Regions from separate parts of the Micromonospora sp. HB375 genome, predicted to be linked through region 1. Evidence: riboswitches for the same ligand, from Rfam matches in the RefSeq annotation. Region 1 holds a riboswitch; each other region holds the start of a gene.

What was found. A riboswitch is a leader RNA that binds a small molecule or an ion and turns the genes downstream of it on or off. The one in region 1 is predicted to bind cobalamin.
Region 2: another riboswitch for cobalamin. It lies ahead of J3R08_RS20345 (peptidase); the one in region 1 lies ahead of J3R08_RS08935 (magnesium chelatase subunit D family protein).
Region 3: another riboswitch for cobalamin. It lies ahead of J3R08_RS18850 (ribonucleoside-diphosphate reductase subunit alpha); the one in region 1 lies ahead of J3R08_RS08935 (magnesium chelatase subunit D family protein).

What each region holds. Positions count from the first base shown of each region.
Region 1 covers NZ_JAGGJO010000001.1:1,889,921-1,898,224, reverse strand. Annotated here, with positions in the region: gene J3R08_RS08960 (sulfite reductase subunit beta) at 1-828, shown strand, start outside; gene J3R08_RS08955 (precorrin-8X methylmutase) at 825-1,490, shown strand; gene J3R08_RS08950 (precorrin-2 C(20)-methyltransferase) at 1,487-2,989, shown strand; gene J3R08_RS08945 (cobalt-precorrin-4/precorrin-4 C(11)-methyltransferase) at 2,990-3,745, opposite strand; gene J3R08_RS08940 (bifunctional cobalt-precorrin-7 (C(5))-methyltransferase/cobalt-precorrin-6B (C(15))-methyltransferase) at 3,742-4,950, opposite strand; cobalamin riboswitch at 5,005-5,149, shown strand; gene J3R08_RS08935 (magnesium chelatase subunit D family protein) at 5,196-7,178, shown strand; gene cobO (cob(I)yrinic acid a,c-diamide adenosyltransferase) at 7,178-7,792, shown strand; gene J3R08_RS08925 (cobyrinate a,c-diamide synthase) at 7,786-8,304, shown strand, end outside.
Region 2 covers NZ_JAGGJO010000001.1:4,490,921-4,497,736, forward strand. Annotated here, with positions in the region: gene J3R08_RS20340 (hypothetical protein) at 1-443, opposite strand, end outside; gene J3R08_RS20345 (peptidase) at 512-1,555, opposite strand; cobalamin riboswitch at 1,653-1,789, opposite strand; gene J3R08_RS20350 (alkaline phosphatase PhoX) at 1,991-3,151, opposite strand; gene J3R08_RS20355 (Ig-like domain-containing protein) at 3,366-4,997, opposite strand; gene metE (5-methyltetrahydropteroyltriglutamate--homocysteine S-methyltransferase) at 5,121-6,816, opposite strand, start outside.
Region 3 covers NZ_JAGGJO010000001.1:4,097,516-4,105,819, reverse strand. Annotated here, with positions in the region: gene J3R08_RS18865 (condensation domain-containing protein) at 1-1,399, shown strand, start outside; gene J3R08_RS18860 (MFS transporter) at 1,438-2,673, shown strand; gene J3R08_RS18855 (ribonucleotide-diphosphate reductase subunit beta) at 2,695-3,723, opposite strand; gene J3R08_RS18850 (ribonucleoside-diphosphate reductase subunit alpha) at 3,714-6,110, opposite strand; cobalamin riboswitch at 6,223-6,439, opposite strand; gene J3R08_RS18845 (PrsW family glutamic-type intramembrane protease) at 6,560-7,387, shown strand; gene J3R08_RS18840 (LysE family translocator) at 7,423-8,049, opposite strand; gene J3R08_RS18835 (acyl-CoA thioesterase) at 8,053-8,304, opposite strand, start outside.

The sequences.
Region 1 (8,304 bases):
ATCGCCGACGACGGCGCGCTCGTGCGGGTGCGCGTCCCCGGCGGGATCGTGCCGACTGCGGCGCTGTGCGCACTCGTGGAGGTGGCCCGTGCGCACGGCGACGGCGCGGTCCACCTGACCAGCCGCGCCAACCTGCAGGTGCGCGGTCTCGAGCACGACGATGGGCGGCTGCCCGAGACCGTCGTCGCCGACGTCATCGCGACCGGGCTCGTACCGTCCACGTCGCACGAGCTGGTCCGCAACATCCTCGCCTCACCGCTGACCGGACGCAGTGGCGGCCGGGCCGATCTACACCCGGTCGTCGCCGGACTCGACGCACGGCTGCGCGCCGAGCCCCGGCTCACCGCGCTGACCGGACGGTTCCTGTTCGTGCTTGACGACGGCCGCGGTGATCTGGTCAGCCGTGACTTGGACCTGGGGTTGGTGGCGCTCGACTCGGACACCGCGCAGCTACGCGCCGGAACCTCGGCGTGGGGGCCAGTCATCCGGCTGGACGAGGCCGCCGCGGCGCTGACCGGGCTCGCCGTACGCTTCGCCGGGCTCGCGGGTGACCGGCCTGACTCACCCTGGCACGTCGACGAGCTGCCCGGCGCCGGCGCCGCGCTGCTGGGCACCGTACTCGACCGTGCCGAGCGGACCCGGGTGAGCACACCTCCACCCGCGCTGGGCAGGATCGTTCAGGATGACGGCCGCGTCACCGCGCACCTCGCGGCTTCCGGCGGCCGAGTGGACGCTCCCCTGCTGGAGGAGATCCGCGCGCTCGGCGCCGGCGAGATCGTCGTCACCCCGTACCGCACCCTGCTCGTCCCCGATCTGGAGAACGCATGAGTCTCACCACACCGGCACGCCGCTACGACTACGTCACCGACGGCGCGGCGATCTACGACGCCTCGTTCGCCACCATCCGTGCCGAGGCCGATCTTTCGGGTGTGCCGGCCGACGCCGAGAAGGTCGCGGTGCGGATGATCCACGCATGCGGCCAGACCGACCTCACCCGCAACCTGGTGATCCACCCCGGCCTGGTGGCCGCCGCCCGCGGGGCGCTGGAGGCGGGGGCGCCGATCCTGACCGACGCGCACATGGTCGCCGCCGGCGTTACCCGCGCCCGCCTGCCCCGTGACAACGAGGTCCGCTGCTTTCTGCACGAACCCGAGGTCCCGGCGCTTGCCCACCGGTGGGCAACGACCCGGTCGGCGGCGGCGGTGTCGCTGTGGACCGACCACCTCGCCGGCGCGGTCGTCGCCTTCGGCAACGCCCCCACGGCCCTGTTCCACCTGCTGGAGATGCTGCGCGACGGCGCGCCACGACCAGCTGCGATCATCGGTACGCCGGTGGGATTCATCGGCGCCGCCGAGTCCAAGCAGGCGCTCATCGACCTCGCCACCGACGCCCCCGGCCTCGACGTGCCCTATCTCGTGGTGACCGGGCGCCGGGGCGGCTCGGCGATGGCCGCCTCCGCGCTCAACGCCCTCGCCCGGGAGGCGGAGTGACCGGGCGGCTGTCCGGCGTCGGGGTCGGCCCGGGTGATCCCGAACTGATCACGCTCAAAGCCGCCCGGCTGATCGGCGCGGCCCAGGTCATCGCCTACCACCAGGGTGTCGGCAAACAGTCCAACGCGCGCCGCATCGCTGCCGGGCTGTTCCCGGACGACGTGATCGAGGAGGCGCTGGTCTATCCGGTGACGACCCAGAGCACCGAGCACCCGGGCGGGTACGCCGGGGCGATGGCCGACTTCTACGCCGAAGCCGCCGAGCGGCTGCGGGCCCACCTTCGTGCGGGCCGCGACGTGGTCGTGCTGGCCGAGGGCGACCCGATGCTCTACGGCTCGTTCATGTACCTGCACGACCGGCTCGCCGGCGAGTTCGACACGCAGGTCGTCGCCGGTGTGCCCGCCTTCGCCGCCGCCACCGCCACCACCGCCCTGCCGCTGGTCCGGCAGACCGACGTGCTGACCGTGCTGCCGGGAACGTTGCCCGAGCCCGAGCTGGCCCGGCGTCTCGCCGACACCGACGGGGCGGTGATCATGAAGCTGGGCCGGACGTTCACCAAGGTCCGCTCGGCGCTCGAGCAGGCCGGGCGCGTCGAGGGCTCCTGGTACGTCGAACGGGCGTCGATGACCGCCGAGCGGGTACTGCCTGTCGCCGACGTGGACCCCGCCACGGTGCCGTACTTCTCGATCGTGCTGGTCCCCGGCGACACCCGGCCCGGAGTGGCCCGTTACGACCTCCCGGCCACCAGGGTCACCGAACCTTATCCCGGTGCCGAGGTCGTCGTCGTGGGCCTCGGCCCCGGTCCCGATCGGTGGCTCTCCCCCGAGGCGTCGCAGGTGCTCGCCGAGGCCGGCCACGTCGTCGGCTACGGCCCGTACGTCCAGCGCGTCGCGCAGCGCCCCGGACTCGTCCGCCACGCCTCCGGCAACACGGTCGAGCTCGAGCGGGCCCGGCAGGCGCTCGAACTGGCGCTCGCCGGTGAGCGCGTCGCGGTCGTCTCCGGCGGTGACGCGGGCGTCTTCGGCATGGCGTCGGCGGTGTTCGAGGCCGCGGAGGACCCCCGCTACGCCGGCGTCGCCATCCGTGTCGTACCCGGGATCTCCGCCGTCCAGGCGGTCGCGGCGCGCGCGGGCGCGCCGATCGGGGCCGATTTCGCGGTGATGAGCCTGTCGGACCGGCTCAAGCCGTGGGAGGTCGTGGTCAAGCGGCTGCGCGCTGTCGCCGAGGCGGATTTGGTGCTGGCCCTCTACAACCCGCGCTCACGCTCACGCACCGAACAGGTCGCGCAGGCCCGGGCCGTGCTGCTGGAGCACAAGTCCCCCCGGACGGTCGTGGTCGTGGGCCGCGACATCGGCCGGGCCGGGGAGAGTCTCACCGTCACCTCGCTCGGCGAACTGGACCCCGGCAGCATCGACATGAAATGCCTGTTGATCATCGGCGCCTCGGCGACGCGAGTCACCGCGGCCGGACGTGTCTGGAGCCCGCGCTTCGTGCCCTGATCAGCCGCGCACGCGGCGCTCGCGACCGGCCGAGTAGAGGAACGACTCGCCGCCACGGACGTCCCCGGCCAGCGCCGGGCCGACCAGGATGACCGCTGCCTGTCGCAGACCGGCCTGCTCGACCCGGCCGCCGATGTCGGCCAGCGTGCCGCGCAGGATGAGCTCCTGCGGCTGCGACACCCGGTGCACCACGACTATGGGGCAGTCGTGGCCGTAGTAGCCGGCCAGTTCGGCGGCCAGCTCGCGGGTACGCGTGACCGCCAGGTGCAGGGCGAGCGTCGCGCCGGTCGCGGCGAACGCGGCGAGCTTCTCTCCCGACGGCATGACCGTGGACCGGGCCTGCGCGCGGGTGAGCACGACCGACTGGGCCAGCTCCGGGACGGTCAGCTCGGCGCCGACGGCGGCGGCAGCAGCCGCATAGGCCGGCACGCCGGGCGTGACGTCCCACGGGACCCGGGCGGCGTCGAGCCGGCGTGCCTGCTCGTGCACCGCCGAGTACAGCGACGGGTCACCGGAGCACAGCCGTACGACCTCGGACCCGTCGGCGTGTGCCTGGACCAGGTGCGTGGTGATCTGGTCCAGGTCGAGGTGCTGGGTGTCGATCAGCCGGGCGTCGTCACGGCAGTGCTCCAGCACCTCGGCGTCGAGGTACGTGCCCGGGTACAGGCACACGTCGGCGGACTCGAGCAGGCGTACCGCGCGGAGGGTGAGCAGGTCGGCGGCGCCGGGCCCGGCCCCGACGAAATGGACGGTCATGAATCTCCCTTGACGATGGACCACTGGCTGACTGCCCGTGCGGGCGTCCAGCCGGTGAAGCCGCCGAGCGGTTCGGCGCGTTCGACGTGCAGGCGGACGAGTTCACCGCCGCGCCGGCTGTGCTGCTTCAGCAGCACCGCCTCGGTCTCGGCGGTGACACCGTGCACGACGAGCCGTCCACCGGCGCCGAGCGCATCCCAGCAGGTGTCCAGCACGCCGGGGACGGTGGCCCCGCCGCCGACGAACACCGCGTCGGGACGGTCCAGGCCGGACAGGGCCCCGGGCGCCGAACCCTCGACCAGACACAGACCCGGCACGCCGAGGGCAGCGGCGTTGCGGTGCACCAGCGCGGCCCGGTCGGAGCGGGGCTCCACCGCGATCGTCCGTGCCGTCGGCCAGGCCCGCATCCACTCCACACCGATCGAGCCGCTGCCGGCGCCGACGTCCCACAGCAGCTGACCGGGCGCGGGCGCGAGCCGGGCCAGGGCACTGGCCCGCAGGTCACGTTTGGTGATCTGCCCGCCGTGCTCGAACGCGTCGTCGGGCAACACGCCGCCCGAGGCCCAGCCCGGACCGGCACCGCGAGCTTCGACAGCGAGAACGTTCAACCGCGGCACGTCGTTCAGGTCCCACCCGGCCGCGGTGGTCGCGGTACACGACTCACCGGCGGCACCGAGGTCACCGAGCACGACCAGCCTGGACTGCCCCCAACCGAGCCCGGTCAGCACCGCGGCCACGGCCGCGGGTGTCGTCTCGTCGCTGGACAGCACGAGCAGCCGGCGCCCGGCCGAGAGCGCAGGCACGATCAGCCGTAGGTCCCGGCCGACCAGGCTGACCGTGGTGACGGACTCGGCCGGCCATCCGAGACGTGCTCGGGCGAGGGCTACCGAGGAGACCCCGGGCACGATCGTCACGCGCTCCGGGCCCAGGACGTCCAGCAGCGTCGTGCCGATACCCGACACGAGCGGGTCGCCGGAGGCCAGCACGACAACCGGCCCTCGCGCGGAGGCGAGCACACCTGGCAGATTGTCCCGCAGCGGCGACGGCCACGCCACGCGCTGCTGGCCGTCGACGGGCGGCACCGCCTCGAGGTGCCGCCGCCCGCCGAGCAGCGTCGCGGCCGCCCGCACCAGCGCCCGGGACGGCTCCGGCAGACCCACCCACCCGTCAGCCCCGATCCCCACCACGGTCACCCGCTCCTCCATGGAGATGCACCCTAGCCGCCCACCGGCCCTTGCCCCGGCCACCGGGGCGTCTATGGTGATGCACAGGTTCGAGGTGCCCCACGACCGTGGTCGCGGGGAGAATCTGGGAAGCCGGTGAGAATCCGGCACAGGGCCCGCTGCGGTGATCCAGGCATTGACCTGGGAAGTCCGAAGACCGGCCTCGATCCGATCCACGGCGCATGCCGCGTCGTGGACCGCCATGGCAGATCGAGCGGGAGCCCTACATGCCAGCGCAGTACCCCTTTTGTGCCGTCGTCGGCGCCGACGACATGACTCTCGCCCTCACCCTGGTCGCGATCGATCCGCTCATCGGCGGTGTCCTGATCCGCGGGGAGAAGGGCACTGCCAAGACCACTACCGTGCGCGGCCTCGCCGAGGTGCTCCCGGCGGTACGGGTCTATGCGGGCGACCGGTTCTCCATCGACCCGGACGATCCCTCGGCGGTCTGCCCCGACGGGCCGTTCGACGTGCCCACGCCCGTCGTCGAACGGCCGGTACGCCTCGTCGAACTACCCGTCGGAGCCGGCGACGACCGGGTGACCGGATCGCTGAAGCTCGATGCCGCGCTGCGAGACGGCGTCGTCGCGTTCGAGCCTGGCCTGCTGGCCCGGGCCCATCGTGGCCTGCTGTACGTCGACGAGGTCAACCTGCTGCCGGACCACCTGGTCGACCTGCTGCTCGACGCCGCGGCGACCGGCCGGGTCAGCGTCGAACGCGACGGTGTCTCGGTCGAGCATGCCTCCCGGTTCGTGTTGATCGGCACGATGAACCCGGAGGAGGGCGAACTGCGCCCGCAGCTGCTCGACCGGTTCGGCCTGACGGTCGAGGTCGCCGCCCCGCGTGACCCCGTCCTGCGGGTGCAGGCGGTCCGCCGCCGGCTCGCATTCGACGCCGACCCGGAGGGCTTCGCCACACGCTGGGCCGGCGAGCAGGAAGCCCTGCGCACCCGGCTGGCCGCCGCCCGGCGCTCGCTGGCCGGTGTCGTGCTCGACGACGAGACGCTGACCAGGATCGCCGAGCTGTGCGCCGCGTTCGACGTGGACGGCCTGCGTGCGGACCTCGTCACCGCTCGCGCCGCCGCGGCGCACGCGGCCTGGCGGGGACGTACGCGAGTGACACTCGAGGACATCCGCATCGCCGCCCGTCTCGCGCTGCCGCACCGCCGCCGCCGCAACCCCTTCGACGAGCCCGGCCTGGACCAGGACCGCCTGGACGACCTACTCGGCCACAACGACCCCGACCCCGGACCCGACGGTCCCGGCGGCGGTCTGCCCGACGACACCGGGCACGACGGATCGGCCGGGGACGTGCCCGGCTCTCCCGGCGAGAGCCCGCCCGTACCGGAGCCCGAACGGCAGGCCGCCACATCGATGGCATCCGCGGGCGAGCCCGCACGTGCCCGCTTGCTGGTCGTGAAAGGAACCGGCGACGGTCAGGCCGGCCGGCGGTCCCGGGCACGAACACCGCAGGGCCGTGTCGCCGGGCAGCGGCGGCGCACGTCCGGCGACGGCCGGCTGCACCTGCCGGGCACCATCACCGCGGCGGCGCCGCATCAGCATTCCCGGGGTGGCTTGACCGGCGGTCGCGGCCTCGCGCTCGTGCCCGGCGACCTGCGCCGGGCCGAGACCGTCGGGCGCGAGTCGAACCTCGTGCTGCTGTGCGTGGACGCGTCCGGTTCGATGGCGGCCCGCCGCCGCATGGAGCAGGTCAAGACCGCTGTGCTGTCGCTGCTGCTGGACGCCTACCGCCGCCGGGACAAGGTCGCACTGGTGACGTTCCGCCGGCACACCGCCGAGGTCGTCCTGCCACCGACCGGCTCGGTCGACGTCGCCTCCCGCCGCCTGGCCGACCTACCGGCCGGTGGCCGGACCCCGCTCGCGGAGGGCCTGGAACGCAGTGGGGAGGTGCTGCGCCGGGAGGCGCTGCGCGACCCGTCCCGCCGGCCCCTGCTCGTCGTGGTGACCGACGGCCGCGCCACCTCCGGCCCGGACCCGCTGGGTCGTGCCCACCGCGCCGCCGCCGCGCTCGCCACCAGCGGTGTCCAGGTCGTCGTCGTGGACTGCGAGACCGGACGATTCCGGCTCGGCCTCGCCGCCCGGCTTGCCACTCATCTGAGGGCCGAGCACGTGCCGCTCGGTGAAGTGACCGCCGACGGGCTCACCGGGGTCGTTCGCACGGCGACCGCTCCGCGGGCGGGGGTGGCCTGATGCCGCAGGGTAAGCCGCTCACCGTCCCGGACGACGGCAGCACCACCCGCCAGCGGCGCAACCGGCCGCTGCTGATGGTCCACACCGGAAACGGCAAGGGCAAGTCGACCGCCGCCTTCGGTATCGCGATGCGCGCTTGGAACCAGGGCTGGGACATCGGGGTGTTCCAGTTCGTGAAGTCGGCCAAGTGGCGCATCGGGGAGCAGACCGTCCTGGAGAGGCTCGGGCTGCTGCACGAGCAGACCGGCGAAGGCGGGCCAGTCGAGTGGCACAAAATGGGCTCCGGATGGTCCTGGAGCCGTAAGAGCGGCACCGAGGCGGACCACGCCGCGGACGCCGCCGAGGGCTGGGCGGAGGTGAAGCGCCGTATCCAGGCGGAACGGCACCAGCTCTACATCCTGGACGAGTTCACCTATCCGATGCAGTGGGGCTGGGTCGACGTCGGCGACGTCGTGGAGACACTGGTCCACCGTCCCGGCCGTCAGCACGTGATCGTCACCGGGCGCCGGGCCGACCACCGGCTGATCGAGGCAGCCGATCTGGTGACCGAGATGCAGCACGTCAAGCACCCGATGGACGTCGGCCAGAAGGGCCAACGAGGCATCGAATGGTGAGCCTTCCGCGGCTGATCGTCGCGGCGCCGGCCTCCGGCCACGGCAAGACCACGGTCGCGACCGGGCTCATGGCCGCGCTGGCCGCGCGCGGGCACACCGTGTCGGGGCACAAGGTGGGGCCCGACTACATCGACCCCGGCTACCACGCGCTGGCCACCGGACGCCCCGGCCGCAACCTCGACCCGCACCTGACCGACCCCTCACTCGTGATCCCGCTGCTGCTGCACGGCGCACGCGACGCGGACATCGCCATCGTCGAAGGGGTCATGGGCCTGTTCGACGGCCGCATCGGCGGCGACGGTTTCGCCTCTACCGCGCACCTCGCGGCCCTGACCGCCACCCCGATCCTGCTGGTCGTGGACGTCTCGCACACCTCGCGCAGCGTAGGGGCCGTCGTGCACGGAATGGGCACGTTCGAGGCCGGCGTCACCGTCGCGGGTGTCGTGCTCAACAAAGCCGGGTCCGCCCGCCACGCCGCCGAGGCGGCCCGGGCGGTGGAATCCACCGGCGTA
Region 2 (6,816 bases), 2.6 Mb from region 1:
GCGATGCTCGGCGGGGCGCCGGCGCCGAAGGACCAGCCCTCGACGCTGCCCGGCGCGGGGTTGTAGCCGGTCGCCCCCGACGTGCTGTAGGACCAGGAGCCGCCGCTGGACGCGTGCCAGTACGACCAGTACGCGGTGGCCGGCGGGGTGTTGACGCACGGCTCGGTCGCGGCGGTGGGCTTGCCGTTGATCCGGCAGACGAAGGCCAGGCCCCAGCGGGCGGTGCCGGTGACGGTGAAGCCGGCGGCCTGAAGCGCGGCCAGGCCGGTGGCCGGATCGCCCGGCGCACAGGCGACCTGGACGCCGCCGCCGAGCGCGGCGAAGTCGACGACCACAGTGACTCCCGAGGTGCCGGCGCAGGCGGCGGCGTGCGCCGACCGGGGCGCGGGTTCGACTGCGGTCAGCGCGACGCCGGCCACGACGGCGGCCAGCAGGCCGGCCATCCAGGTGCGGGCGGTGGGACGGTGACGGAACACGGGTCCTCCTGTGATCGGGTGAGCGGCGAGGCGGTTCACGGGCAGGCGAGCACCGGTGCGCCGGGGTCGGCGCCGGCGGCGGACAGACGGGCGTACCCGACCCCGGTGAGACCGAGGACGGCCTGGGCGGTGGCCCGGGGCGCGGTGGCCGGGTCGAAGCCGCCACCGTCGAAGTCGACAGCGCCCCGGTCGGCGGGCGCCCCGGCGCAGCCGACCTGGAGTCCGGCGAGGAACGCCCGGGACCGCGCCCAGGCCGGCAGCCGGTGACCGTCGCGCAGGGCCTGCGCGGCGAGGCCGGTGCTGTTGGCGTTCGGTGTGCCGGCCGCATTGGCGAAGCCGCCGTCGGCACGCTGAACGGACACCAGCCAGCGCAGCCCGGCGGCGGCGTCGGCCGGACGGTCCGCGGCGCGCAGCGCCTGCGTCACGAGCGCGGTGGCGTCCACGTCGGACGTGCAGACCGGTTGGGCGGGCAGCAGCGGGTAGCCGCCGTCCGGGCATCGGGTGCCGGCCAGCCAGGCGGCCGCCGCCGGAGGCGCCCCGGCCGCCGTACGGTCCAGCGCCAGCAGCGCGAAGGACTGGCTGAACGCGTTGCTGTAGTCGCCATACGCGGACCGGTCGCTGAACCGGCCGGCCGGCGTCTGGAGCGAACGCAGCCGGGCGATCAGGTCCACCCCGCCGACGTCGGCCGGGTCGCCGCCGCGCACCTGCACGGCGAGGGCGAGCTTGGCGGTCGCGCCCGCGTACGCCTCGGAGACGCCGTCGCCGAGATAGCCGTCGCGGATGTCCGGCCGGGTGACCCAGGCCAGCGCGCCGGCGCCGTGGTCGTCGGCCACGCCGGCGGCGGCGAAGGCGAACACGGCGTCGAGGGTCAGCCCCTGGTCGGGGTAGGCGACACCGTCGAAGACCGCCTCGAAGCGTTCGCCGTCGACGAGTTGCCGGGCGAGCCAGCCGGCGGCGGCCTCCGGGCGGGTGAGGGCGGCGCGCCCGGGGGCGGCGACGGCCGGTGTGGTGAGGGTGAGGGCGGCGAGTACGCCGCAGAGGAGCGCGAGCAGGCGGTGCCGGCTTCGGCGGACGACCATCGGAAGCGCCTTTCCGGCCCGGCGGTCGTCGAAAGCCCGGACGACCGCAGTACGCGGGGTCGTCCGGGACTCCGACCCGTGGGCCACGACGGGTGGGGAGCGGATGCACGCGTACGACGGGTATTCGGGCTCGCCGCCGCAGAGTTCCCTGGGCGGCCTACCGTTGCGGGCCAGCGCCGGATTTCGACCGGTCTTCCCCCGCACGTACACGCGGTGGTTCAGTTGTCGCGACAGTCTGCTGTGGCCGGTGCGCCGATGTCAATGCGCCAGGAACCGGCCACGTGCCGTGACGGCCGGCGGAATCGGCGGTTTCACACCCCGACGTCGAGAGGCCGTCGTCCCGGCGCGTCCGCGTGGAGTACGCCGGTGAGGGACGCCCGGTGAGGACCGGGCGTCCCTCACCGTGTGGTCACTGCCGGCGGGACCGGGAGCCGGTCAACGGCGGAACGGACCGGTGACGCAGTAGGTGATGCCGCCGGACGACGAGCCGGTCGTGCCGCGTTGCGAGGAGAAGTACAGCCGGTCCCCCGCCGGGGTGAACGCCGGCCCGGTGATCTCCGAACCGCTCTGTCCGGTGATCCGCAGGAAGACCGAGATCTTGTCGTCCGGCGTGATCATGCAGATCTCCATGTTGCCGCCGTCCTCGGCGACGTAGAGGTCACCTGCAGTGGACCCGGTGATGTTGTCGACGCCGGTCAGCGGAGGGGCGCCCGGACTGACCAGGTTGTCGTCGTAGGCGAGCTCGTACGTGCCGGCCGCCAGGTTGACCTGCCACACGCGGTTGTCGCCCTTCGTGGTGAACCAGACGGTGTCGTCCGCGTAGTGACAGCCCTCGCCACCGTTGAACGTCTTCGCGCCGGACACCTGCTGCCGGGTCGGGGTGGGCGAGCCGTCCGGGTCGGGCACCGTGGCCCAGGTGAACGTGCCGGAGGTGGCCGTACCGGCGCGGAGGACCTGGAGGGTTCCGGCGGACAGGTCGCCCCAGGTGGCCGGCACGAAGCGGTAGAACTTGCCGTCGGTCTCGTCCTCGGTCAGGTAGACGACCCGGCGGACCGGGTCGGCCGCGGCCGCCTCGTGCTTGAACCGGCCCAGCGCGGGACGCGCCACCGCGGTCCCGCCGAGGGGGTACGTCTCGAAGACCCGGCCCAGGGACACCTCCTCGCAGGAGAGCCAGGTGTTCCACGGTGTCTTCCCACCGGCGCAGTTGTTGTTGGTGCCGGAGAGGATCCGCGACGCCCCGACCACGGCGCCGCTGGAGTTGAAGACGAGGCGTGAGGCGCCGCCACCCGCACCGGCCGACACCTCGGAGTTCGACACGTAGATCCAGCCGGTGCCGTTCGGGAACACGGCGCCGCCGTCCGGGGCGTCGTGCCAGGTGTACGACGTCCCCGGCACCGTCCGCCGGGACCGCGCGACGATCGAGCTGGTGAACCCGGCCGGCATCTGGATGCCGTTGGCGTCGGCTGCCTGAAGCCCGCCGTAGGGCCCCGCCGCGTTCTGTGCCGGGGCTCCGTACGCCGCCGACCACGCCGTGAACGGCAGGGCGACAGCGCCCGCACCGACAACAGTGGCCCGCAACATCGTTCGACGATCCATGGAACCTCCTCCGTAGGTTCCATGGATCCGACCGTGCGGAGCTTACGCACGCCGATCTGTTGGATGAACGTCGATGGACGGCTCGATGTGCGATGTCCCGCCCACGCCGACCCGGTCGAGGGGTCGTACGGGTAGGAGAGGCAGCGGCACCAACCAGCAGTGGGCGCGCGCGGCCGTCTGACCGGCCCTCCGGCCGCGACCTCCCCTCCCCCGGTCACCGGCGCAGGTGGCCGATGCCGTGCTGGTCGAGCCAGGCGACAGTCCGCGGTACGAACGTCGGCGCCCCCGGGCCGGCGCTGACGTCGGTGGCGACCAGCGGCACCTGGGCGGCGACCGGGAGCAGCGTGGACCGCCAGCAGGCCGGCGTGGCGCAGGCCGAGCGGTCGTCGACGCGCCAGGCGGCGGCCACGCTACGGCCGTCCGGGTCAGCCGGGCGATATTCCAGCCACCGGCTCAGATCGTTGCCGCCGTCGATCCCGGCGGCGAGGACCAGGTTGAACGAGCCCTGGACGCGAAGCAGGCGGATCTGCTCCTGCACGCCGAAGGGCGGCAGGCCGGTGCCCGTGCACGAGGTACCGCCGTCGCGCCAGCAGGTCCAGACCGCCGCTGGATCGGTGCCGCCGGCCGCCGGGAAGTCGTACGGCGAGATGTCGAAGACCACTGCGTTGTCGTCGCCGAACACCTCCGCCGCCGCGCTCCAGAACGTGCGGGTGGCGGAGATGTCGCTCTGCCGCAGCGACACGACGGGTGTGATGCCGGCCCGGACGAGCCGGTCGACGTACCGGGCCGCCTCGTCGAGGTAGCCGACCCGGTTCTGCCTGTCGGCAGGGCTGCCGGTGTAGGCGTAGCAGGCGTCGCTCAGCACGACCCGTACCGCGTTGACGCCGCGGGCCCGCAACGCACCTACCGATGCGTCGTCGACCGGGCCGTCCCAGTGGATCGGTCCCCATGCGCATTCGCCGGGCGCGGCCGACCGGATGATTCCACGGGGCCGGTACGGCCTCGGACTGGCTGCGACCGTGAGGATGCGGTTGCCGGACGCCTTCAGCGCAGGCGCGGCGCCGGGCGCCTGCGGCGGGAGCACCCGGACGCCGCGGACCTCGGCGGTGGCCTGGGCGCCGCTGCTGTCGTAGGCGGTGGCGGTGAGGCGGGTGCCGCTGTTCGGCGGCACGCCGCGCCAGTCGAACGCGTACGGCGCGGTGGTGTCCACGGCGAGCAGCCTGCCGCGCTCGCGGAACTCGACCCGCTCGATCCGCCGGCCGGGCGCCGCCGTGGCCTCGGCACGGATCGGGATGACGCCCGGCGCGGCGAAGAAGTCATTGGGCCGGGGCGAGGTGAGCGCCACCGACGGCCCGCCCGGCAGTGGGCTGGGCCGCGGGCTCCCCGAGGCCGGCGGCGGCGACGAGCCGGTCGGGTCGGCGCCGTCCCCGTCGCACGGCTGGCCGCTCAACACCCAGTCGGTCGGCTCGGGGTCGGCACCCTGGTAGTTGCCGCCGAACCGCACCGTCACCGAGGCGCCGGTCGGCAGCGTGGATCCCGCCGGCGGACGGAGCATGGTCATCGGATACATCTCGCCGCTGCCCAGCGTGTATCCGTCCGGCAGCCGGTCGAGGCCCATGGTGATCGTCTGACCGTTCGCCTGCCGGAACCGCAGCCACCAGTCGGTGACGGGAGCGCCCAGGTTGGTGACGGTGAGCTCGGCCCAGAAGCCGCTGGACCACTCCCGGGTGATGGTGTGGTCCACCGTGCACGCCGTCGCGGCGTAGGCCGGCCGCAGCGCCATCGTCATGGCCCCGCCGACGACGACCGCGGCTGCTGTAGCCAGCGCGAAGATCCTGCGTCGCATCACGCCCCCGTAACATCGACATACATCACTTCATGCAGCCTCGGCGCTCGGGGCACGGCCTGTCAAGGGCTGAACCGGGCCCGGGCCGGGCGGAACGGCGCGGCGTTCCGCCCGGCCGGCGGCTCAGCGTCCGCGCAGCTCGGCCGCGGCGGCGACCAGGTGCTGGAGGGACGCCTCGACCTCGGGATAGCCGCGCGTCTTGAGGCCGCAGTCGGGGTTCACCCACAGCCGCTCGGCCGGCACCGCGGCCACGGCCCGGCGCAGCGCGCCGACGACCTCGTCGTGGGACGGCACCCGGGGTGAGTGGATGTCCCAGACGCCGGGCCCCACACCCCGGCGGTATCCGAGAGCGGCGAGGTCGTCGAGGACCTCCATCCGGGAGCGGGATGCCTCGATGCTCGTGACGTCGGCGTCGAGGGCGTCGATGGCCGTGATCACCTCCCCGAACTCCGAGTAGCACAGGTGGGTGTGGATCTGGGTGTCGTCGGCGACTCCGCAGGTGGCCAGGCGGAACGCCCCGACTGCCCAGTCCAGGTACGCCTTCTGGTCCGCCCTGCGCAGTGGCAGCGTCTCACGCAGCGCCGGCTCGTCGACCTGGATGACCCGGATACCGGCTGCCTCGAGATCACGGCACTCGTCGCGCAGGGCGAGCGCGACCTGGTCCGCGGTGTCTGCCAGTGGCTGGTCGCTGCGGACGAACGACCAGGCCAGGATCGTGACCGGGCCGGTGAGCATGCCCTTGACCGGCCGGTCGGTCAGCGACTGCGCGTAGGTGGACCAGTTGACGGTCATCGGCGCCCTGCGTGCCACGTCGCCGTAGATGACGGGCGGACGCACGCATCGGGAGCCGTAGGACTGGACCCAGCCGTGTTCGGTGGCGGCGAACCCGTCCAGCTGCTCGCCGAAGTACTGGACCATGTCGTTTCGTTCCGGCTCGCCGTGCACGAGCACGTCCAGGCCCAGCCGCTCCTGGAGCCGGACGACGTGCTCGACCTCGGCGCGCATCCGCTGCGTGTAGGCGGCGGCGTCGAGACGCCCGGCCCGGTGCTCGGCACGCGCGCGGCGCAGCTCGTCGGTCTGCGGGAACGATCCGATGGTCGTGGTCGGGAGGGGCGGCAGGTTCAGCCGGGCCTGCTGTGCCGCCGCACGCTCCGGGTACGCGCCGCGCTGCCGATCCGTGGCGCGCAGCGCGGCGAGCCGACCGCGTACGGTGTCGTCGCGCCAGGCGGCAGGGGTGGGCGGCAGCGGCTCGGGCAGGGACGTGGTGCCGTTGCGCAGCGCGCGGCCGAGCCGGACGACCTCATCGACCTTCTGCCGGGCGAAGGCGAGCCGCTGACGCAGCGCCGGGTCGAGAGCGGTCTCGGCGGACAGGTCCTCCGGCACGTGCAGCAGCGAGCACGAGGTGGACACGGCGACGTGGTCGGCGAGGGCGGTGACGGCGGCACCGGCCGCCACGGCGGCCCGCAGGTCGGTACGCCAGACGTTGCGGCCGTCGACGAGGCCGGCCACGATCGTCTTGCCGCGCAGCGGTCCCGCACCGGCCAGCCGCCGCAGGTTGCCGGGCCCGGCCACCAGATCCACGCCGACCGCTTCGACCGGCGTGTCGAGCAGGGCGGGCAGCGCGTCACCGAGCTCGCCGAAATAGGTGGCGACGAAGATCGCCGGCCGCTGTTCCACCGCGCCGAGCCGGGTGTACGCCTCCCGCAGCGCGTCGATCTCGGCGGCGCTCCGGTCGGCGACGTAGGCGGGTTCGTCCAGCTGCACCCATCGCACGCCCGCCGCGGCGAGGGATCGCAGGATGCCGGCGTACACGTCGACC
Region 3 (8,304 bases), 2.2 Mb from region 1:
GTGGGAGTTCATGACCGCGCTCGACCCGGCCCGTCCCGGCGCCTCACGGCTCGTGGTGGTGGAGTTCCGCCGGTTGCGCGGCACGCTGCGGGTCGACGTGCTGCGGCAGGCGATGCAGGACGTGGTGGACCGGCACGACGCGCTGCGGATGCGGTTCGACCGCATCGGCGTGCAGCCCGAGGTGCGGATCCTGCCGCACGTGGAGTCGCCGCTGGAGTACGTCGACCTGTCCGGACTGCCGCCGGCCGAGCAGCAGGCCCGCGTCGAGCAGATCGCGTACGCGCACCGCAACGACGCGTTCGACCCCGGCCGGGCGCCGCTGTGGCGGGCCGCGCTGGTCCGGCTCTCCGCGACCGAGCACGTGCTCGCGCTCTGCTTCTTCCACATGGTCTCCGACGGCTGGTCGTGCCGCGTCGTGGTGGAGGACCTGTGCCACGCGTACACGGCCCGGCTCGGCGCGGCCGACCCGCAGCCGCCGCTGGGCGTGGACCCGGCCGCGCTCGCCGCGCTCCAGGAGGCGGAGCAGTCCGGCAACGGTGTCGACGCCGCCGCCCGGGCCGCGTACTGGCGGGACCGGCTGCGGCCGGTGGAGCCGTACCAGCTGTTCCCGGCGGCGCCGCCGGCGCCGGACGTCGCGCTCAGCGCCGAGGTGGCCACCCGCTTCGCGTTCCCGCCCGAGATCACCGCGCGGCTGCGCCCGGCCGCACGGCGGGCCCGCACCAGCCCGTACGTGCTGCTGCTCGCCGCGTACCTGGTGCTGCTGTCGCGGCGGGCCGGCCGGTCCCGGGTGGTGCTGGGCACCACCACGCTGGGCCGGGAGAGCCCGCTGTCCCGGCAGCTCGTCGGGCAGTTCACCAACAACGTCTACCTGCCGGTCGACGTCGCGCCGGACGCGCCGATGAGCGCTGTGGTCGGCGCCGCGCACGCCTCGCTGGCCGGGGCCGTCGCGCACGCCACCGCGTACCACCGGCTGGCCCGGGCGGTCCGTCCCGGCTTCGCGGCGATCCGCCCCTGGCCGGACAACCACCTGTTCGACGCCTGGTTCCAGTCCGCCGCGTCGGCGTCGCCGGTGCTGCACTGCCCGGACCTGCGGGTGGAGCCGGTCGACATCACCGCCCGGGCCGCGCCCGGCACGCCGCCGCCCGTGGTCGCCGCGGACGTGCCGCCCGAATGTCTGCCCGTCTGGGTCAAGCGGGGTTCACCGATCGTCGTGGTGGACGACGACCGGGCCGGCGGCGTGGTGATCCGCAACCGGGGTGTCTTCGGCGACGACCTGGTACGCGGGCTGATCGACGACTACGTCGCGGTGGTCTCGGCGCTCGTCACCGACCCCGGCACCACACCGGAACGGGTACGCCTTCCTGACGGTGCGTGCTTCCTCGACCACGCGATCGGGTAGGAGTTCCGACGGACCGATCCCAGAGAGGTACGACGACCATGACGGACACCTCGACGAACCAGCACACGACGGAGCAGCCCGCGCCGCCGGTGCCCCGCTCGGCCGTACGGGCCCGCTGGTCGGTGGCGCTGCTCTTCGTCATCATGGGCCTGGCCATCGGCGGGTGGTCGGCCCGCGTGCCGGAGGTGCGGGACGCGGTAGGGGTCGGCAACACCGGCTGGGGCCTGGCGAACATCGCCACGAACGCGGGGGAGCTGGTCTCCCTGGTCGTGGTGGCGGTGCTGATCAGCCGGATCAACACCCGCCGGCTGGCGCTGGCCGGGGCCGCGCTGATCCTGCTCAACGCGCCGCTGCTGGCCGCGTCCACCACTGTGGTGGCGCTGGTCGGCGGCCTCGCGGTCTGGGGCTTCGCGGCGAACCTGCTGGCCACGCCGATGAACGCCCAGTCGGTCGAGGTGCAGAAGCGGTACGGGCGGCCCATCCTGTCCACGTTCCACGCGGGCTTCAGCATCGGCATGCTGGTCGGCGGCCTCTGCGGCACCGGGGCCGCGGCGATCGGGATGTCCCCGTCGGCGCAGATGGCCGTCACCAGTGTCCTGCTGGGCGCGCTGCTGATCGCCACGCACCGCTGGCTGCCCGACACGCCCCGCCAGGAGACCAAGGACGGCGAGGCGCGGCGCCGGCTGCGTGACCGGTTCACCCCGCAACTGCTGCTGCTCGCGGTGATCGCCTTCCTCGCCTCGTTCATCGAGATGGCCGGCGCCCAGTGGAGCGCGCTGTACGCGACCGAGGTGGCCGGCGCCACGGCGGTGCTCGCCGCGGCCACGTACACCTGTCTCTCGCTGGCCGCGACCGTCGCCCGGCTGTTCGGCGACCGGCTGGCCGGCCGGGTCGGGCGGATCCGCTTCGTCCGGCTGTCCGCGCTGGTCGCGACAGCCGGCGTGGCGCTGCCGGTGGCGTACCCCCATCCGGCGGCGGTGATGGCCGGGTTCGGACTGCTCGGGTTCGGCCTGGCGTGCGTGACCCCGACGGTGCTCGGCTTCGCCGGTGAGCAGCCGGGCCTCACGTCCGGCGAGGGCGTCTCCGTGGTGGCGATGGGCCAGTGGCCGGGCGCGCTGCTCGCGGCGCCGGTGATCGGCCTGCTCGCCGGCGCGCTGGACCTGCGTACCGCGTTCGTGGTGGTGGCCGTGCTGGCGCTCGCCGTGGTGGCGTTGATCGGGCGGGTCCGGGCGGCGGCGCTGCCCGGCGAGAGCCCGGCCCCGCCCCGGCCGTGACGGCCGGGGCGGGGGCGGCGGTCAGAAGTCGTCGTCGAACGTGACGCTGCCGGTCACCCCGACCTGGTACGCCGACACCCGCCGCTCGAAGAAGTTCGACAGCTCCTGCACGTCCTGCAACTCCATGAACGCGAACGGGTTGGCGCTGCCGTACATCGGGGCGATGCCGAGCACCGCCAGGCGCCGGTCGGCCACGTGCTGGAGGTACTCGCGCATGTCGGCCAGCGACATCCCCGGCACGCCCTGGCCCAGCAGGTCCGCGGCGAAGCTCACCTCGCACTCCACCGCCTCGGCCAGCATCTCCTTCACCTGCTTCTCCATCTCGGCGTCGAACAGGTCCGGTTCCTCGGCGCGTACGGTCTCCACCACGTCGAACGCGAACGCCATGTGCATGGACTCGTCCCGGAACACCCAGTTGGTGCCGGAGGCCAGCCCGTTGAGCAGGCCCCGGGACCGCAGGAAGTAGACGTAGGCGAACGCGCCGTAGAAGAACAGGCCCTCGATGCACGCGGCGAAGCAGATCAGGTTGAGCAGGAACGCCCGCCGGTCGTCGCGGGTCCGCAGCTCGCGCAGCTCGAAGATCGAGTCGATCCACCGGAAGCAGAACTCGGCCTTGCGGGCGATCGACGGGATGTTCTCCACCGCGGCGAACGCGGCGAACCGTTCCTTCTCGTCCGGCACGTACGTGTCGAGCAGGTTCAGGTAGAACTGGACGTGCACCGCCTCCTCGAACAGCTGCCGGGACAGGTAGAGCCGGCCCTCGGGCGAGTTGACGTGCTGGTAGAGGTTGAGCACCAGGTTGTTGGCGACGATCGTGTCGCCGGTGGCGAAGAACGCCACCAGCCGCGACACCAGGTGCCGTTCGGCGGGGGACAGCTTCGCCAGGTCGGCGAGGTCCGAGTGCAGGTCCACCTCCTCGACCGTCCAGGTGTTCCTGATCGCGTCCTTGAACCGGTCGAAGAAGCGCGGGTAGCGCATCGGCCGCAGGGTCAGGTCCATGCCGGGGTCGAGCAGCATGTGCCGGGTCGGTGCGGTGGTGGTCACTGGCATGCCTCGCAGCTCTCGGGGTTCTCCAGGGAACAGGCCAGCGCCTCGTCGTCGCTCACGGCGGAGACCACGCCGGGCACCGGGGCGGGCACCGGGGCGACGGTGGCCTGCTGGATGCGGGTGGCGGGACGGGAACGCAGGTAGTAGGTGGTCTTCAGCCCGGCCTTCCAGGCGTACAGGTACATCGAGGACAGCTTGCCGATGGTCGGCGCGCTCAGGAACAGGTTCAGCGACTGGGACTGGTCGACGAACGGCGCCCGCGCGGCGGCCAGGTCGATCAGCGCCCGCTGCGGCAGCTCCCAGGCGGTGCGGAACAGCTCCCGCACCGGCGCGGGCAGCTCGGTGATGTCCTGCACCGAGCCCTCGGCCCGCTTGATCCGGTCGCGGACCTGCGGCGTCCACAGTCCGCGGGCCTTCAGCTCCCGCACCAGGTACGTGTTGACCTGGAGGAACTCCCCGGACATCGTCTCGCGCTTGAACAGGTTGGACACCTGCGGTTCGACGCACTCGTAGCAGCCGGCGATGGAGGCGATGGTGGCGGTCGGTGCGATCGCCACCAGCAGCGAGTTGCGCAGCCCGCCTGCGGCGATCCGCTCACGCAGCGCCGCCCACCGTCCGGCCTGCGCCGGCTCCGCGCCCCACAGGTCCGGGTGCAGGTCACCCTTCGCGGCCCGGGTCTGCGGGTACGCCGGATGCGGCCCGAACCGCTCGGCCAGCCCGGCGGAGGTCTCCAGCGCGGTCAGCAGGATCTCCTCCTGCACGCGGGTGGACAGCTCCTTCGCCTCGGGGGAGTCGAACGGCAGGCGCAGCGTGAAGAACGCGTCCTGCAACCCCATCAGGCCGAGCCCGACCGGCCGCCAGCGCGGGTTCGACGCCGCCGCCTGCTCGGCCGGGTAGTAGTTGATGTCGATCACCCGGTCGAGGAACACCACAGCGGTGCGGACCGTGGCGCGCAGCCGCTCCCAGTCCACCCCGTCGGCGGTGACGTGGGCGCCGAGGTTCACCGAGCCGAGGTTGCACACCGCCGTCTCGGCGTCGTCGTTCACCTCCAGGATCTCGGTGCACAGGTTGGACAGGTGGATCACGTTGCCCGGCTCACCGGTCTGGTTGGACAGCCGGTTCGCGGCGTCCTTGAACGTCATCCAGCCGTTGCCGGTCTGCGCGAGCGTGCGCATCATCCGCCCGTACAGGTCCCGGGCCCGTACCGTACGCACCGCGTTCTTCTCCGCCGCCCGGTACGCGGCGTCGAACGCCTCCCCGTACAGGTCGGGCAGCTCCGGGGCGTCCGACGGATCGACGAGCGACCACTCGCCGTCGGCCTCGACCCGGCGCATGAACTCGTCCGGGATCCAGTTGGCCAGGTTGAGGTTGTGCGTACGCCGGGACTCCTCGCCGGTGTTGTCCCGCAGCTCCAGGAACTCCTCCACGTCCGGGTGCCACGGCTCCAGGTAGACGCAGGCCGCGCCCTTGCGCCGGCCGCCCTGGTTGACCGCGGCCACCCCGGCGTCGAGCGTCTTGAGGAACGGCACGATGCCGTTGGACCGGCCGTTCGTGCCCCGGATCAGCGCGCCCCGGCCGCGCACCCGCGACCAGGCGATGCCGATGCCGCCGGAGAACTTCGACAGCTTCGCCACCTGGTGGTAGCGCTCGTAGATCGAGTCCAGCTCGTCGCGCGGCGAGTCGACCAGGAAGCACGACGACATCTGGGTGTGCCGGGTGCCGGAGTTGAACAGCGTGGGGGAGCTGGGCAGATAGGCCAGGCTGGACATCAGCCGGTAGAAGCCGACCGCCTCGCCCGGGGTGCGGGACAGCCCGCAGGCCACCCGCAGCAGCCAGTACTGCGGCGTCTCCACCACCAGCCGCGACTGCGGGTGCCGCAGCAGGTAGCGGTCGGCCACGGTACGCAGTCCGAAGTACTCGAACCGCCTGTCGCCGTCCGGGTCCACGGCGTCGTCGAGCTTGCGGGCGTGCCGGGCGACGAATGCGGCCGTCTCGTCGCCGATCAGCCCCAGCCCGTGCGCGTACGCGATCGACTGGCTGAAGCTCGCCACGCCCTGACCGCGGACCTCCTTGTCCACGTACGCGGCCAGCAGCCTTGCCGCCAGCTTCGAGTACTGCGGCTCCTCGCCGATCAGCTCCGCCGCGGTCTGGATCGACAACCGGTCCAGCTCGGCGGTGGTCGCCCCGTCGTAGAGCCCGCTGATCGTCTTGGTGGCCACCCGCAGCGGGTCCACCTCGTCCAGGTCGGCGACCCAGCGTTCGACCGCCCGGACGATCTTGCCGACGTCCACCGGCTCGGTGTCGCCGTCCCGTTTGCGTACCCGCATCGCCGGCCGGCGGGCCTCGGACCCGCCGCCGGTGGACGGCGGGCTTTCCTGCACGACAGTCATGACCTCTCCTCGCTGTCACCGTCTGGAGACGGCGGGAGACGCCAACGGGCACGGCGTGGCCGGCCCGGCTGCTGGCGTCGGTCGTCCCGCGCGACCTCCGGCCGCCGTACGCGGAGGCGCACGGCGCGCTGGCAGGTCTTCGGACTCGCGGGCCCGACCGGGGTCGCCGGTCGCCTACCGGCCGTCGCTTCCCAGGCCGGTGGCCCAGTGCTGTTGACGGCTGTCGTTCCCACTCACCGCTGCGGGGCAGTCCCGGATTTCCACCGGGTTCCCTCTTGCCTCGGCCCCGCCCCGGAGGGCTCGGCCGAACCAGCTGCGGCACCACCATATATGGCGGTGGGGGCGGTTGGGCAACACCAGATGTCGTGTCGGGCGTGTCGCATGGATCTCACTGTCCACAGTGCCTACCCCCGATGCCGGCGTTCGCCGCCGGGCGCGATACTCGGCGTATGGGGAATACCGGACGCCGCTGGGCGTGGGTGGCGGTCCTGCTCGTCGGCGTCGGGCTTCACCTGCTGGTGCTGGAGACACTGTCCGGCACCGGCACCGTCACGTTCGTACCGGCGCTGATCGTGCTCGGCGCGTGCGTCGCGCCCGCCACGTTCCTGGCCTTCGCCCAGGGGCGGCCGGCCCGCCGCCCGGTCCCCGGCTCCGTCGTCGGCGTCGCCGCGCTTCTCGGCGGCGTGGTCGGCGTGGTCGCCGCCGGCTGGCTGGAGTACGGCACCCTGCACCGCCTCGGCGTCCTGCCGATGGCGCTCGTCGGCCTGGCCGAGGAGACCGCGAAGCTGATCGTGCCGGCCGGCATCCTGCTGCTGTGGCGGCGGCACCGGTCACCGGCGCAGGGCCTGGTGATCGGCGTGGCCTCCGGCGCCGGGTTCGCCGCACTGGAGACCATGGGGTATGCGTTCGCCGCGTTCGTCGGGTCGGAGGGCAACCTCGGCGCCGTCGAGCGGACGCTGCTGGTTCGCGGTCTCACCGCGCCCGCCGCGCACCTGGCCTGGACCGGGCTGACCGCCGCCGCGTTGTTCACGTTCGCCGCCGCGCCCGGTGGCCGGAGACTGGCGGCGTTCCTGCTCACCTTCGCCGCCGCCGTCACGCTGCACACCTGCTGGGACACGTTCGGCACGCAGCCCGCGTACGTGTTCATCGGCGCCGTGTCGCTGGGCTGGGTGCTGCTGCGCCTGCACCTGGACCGCGAGCGGCCCGCCGCCCCGCCCCGGGCGCCGGAGCGTGATCCTCACCAGCTCGCCGAGGTGGCGGGGTCGGAGCCCTCCTGATGCCGCCATCTCGGCGAGCTGGAGTCGAGCAAGCGTCAGCCGGCGGCCAGCCGGACACCGAGCGCGACGAAGGCGACAGCGCAGAGCCGGTCGACCCGCCGCGACCAGCGGCTGTCGCCCCAGCGGCGGGCGAACCGCCCGGCGCCCACGCCGAGAGCCAGGTCCACGGTGAGCTGCACCGCGACGAACAGCGCGCCGAGCAGCACCAGCTGTGCCGCCACCGGGCCCGCGTCGGGCCGGACGAACTGCGGCAGGAACGCCACGCTGAACAGGATCATCTTCGGGTTGAGCAGGTTCGTGAGCAGCCCGCGCCGGAACGCCCGCCCGGCGCCGCCGCCGTCCGCCCCGTCCGCCGCGCCGCCGGGCCGGCCCGTGCCGCGCAGCGCCCGCAGGCCCAGCACGATCAGGTACGCCGCACCGGCCCACCGGATCGCGGTGAACAGCACCGGGGACGCGGCGATCACGGTGGCGAGTCCGGCCACCACGGCGGCGACGTGCACCGCCTCCCCGGCCGCGACCCCGAGCGCCGCCACCGCCCCGGCCCGCGCGCCGTACCGGGTGGCGTTGGCGAGCACGAACATCATGTCCGGCCCGGGGGTGAGCATGAGCACCACGATCGCGGCCAGGTATCCCGCGAGCGTGGCCGCCGACAGTCCGAGCACGCCTCAGCCCTCCTCGACGCCGTCGAGCAGCGCCCGGCGCAGCGCCAGCCGGTGTTCGCGCCGGATCTGCGCCTCCCGGTAGCGCCGCCGGTCACCGTCGGTGCCGGGCAGCAGCGGCGGCACCGGCCGGGGCTGGCCCTCGTCGTCCACGGCCACCATCACCAGGTGCGCGGTCGCCACGTCCACCGGCGGCACCGCGCGGTCCCAGCGGTCCGCGCTGACCTTCACGGCCACCTCCATCGAGCTGCGGCCGGC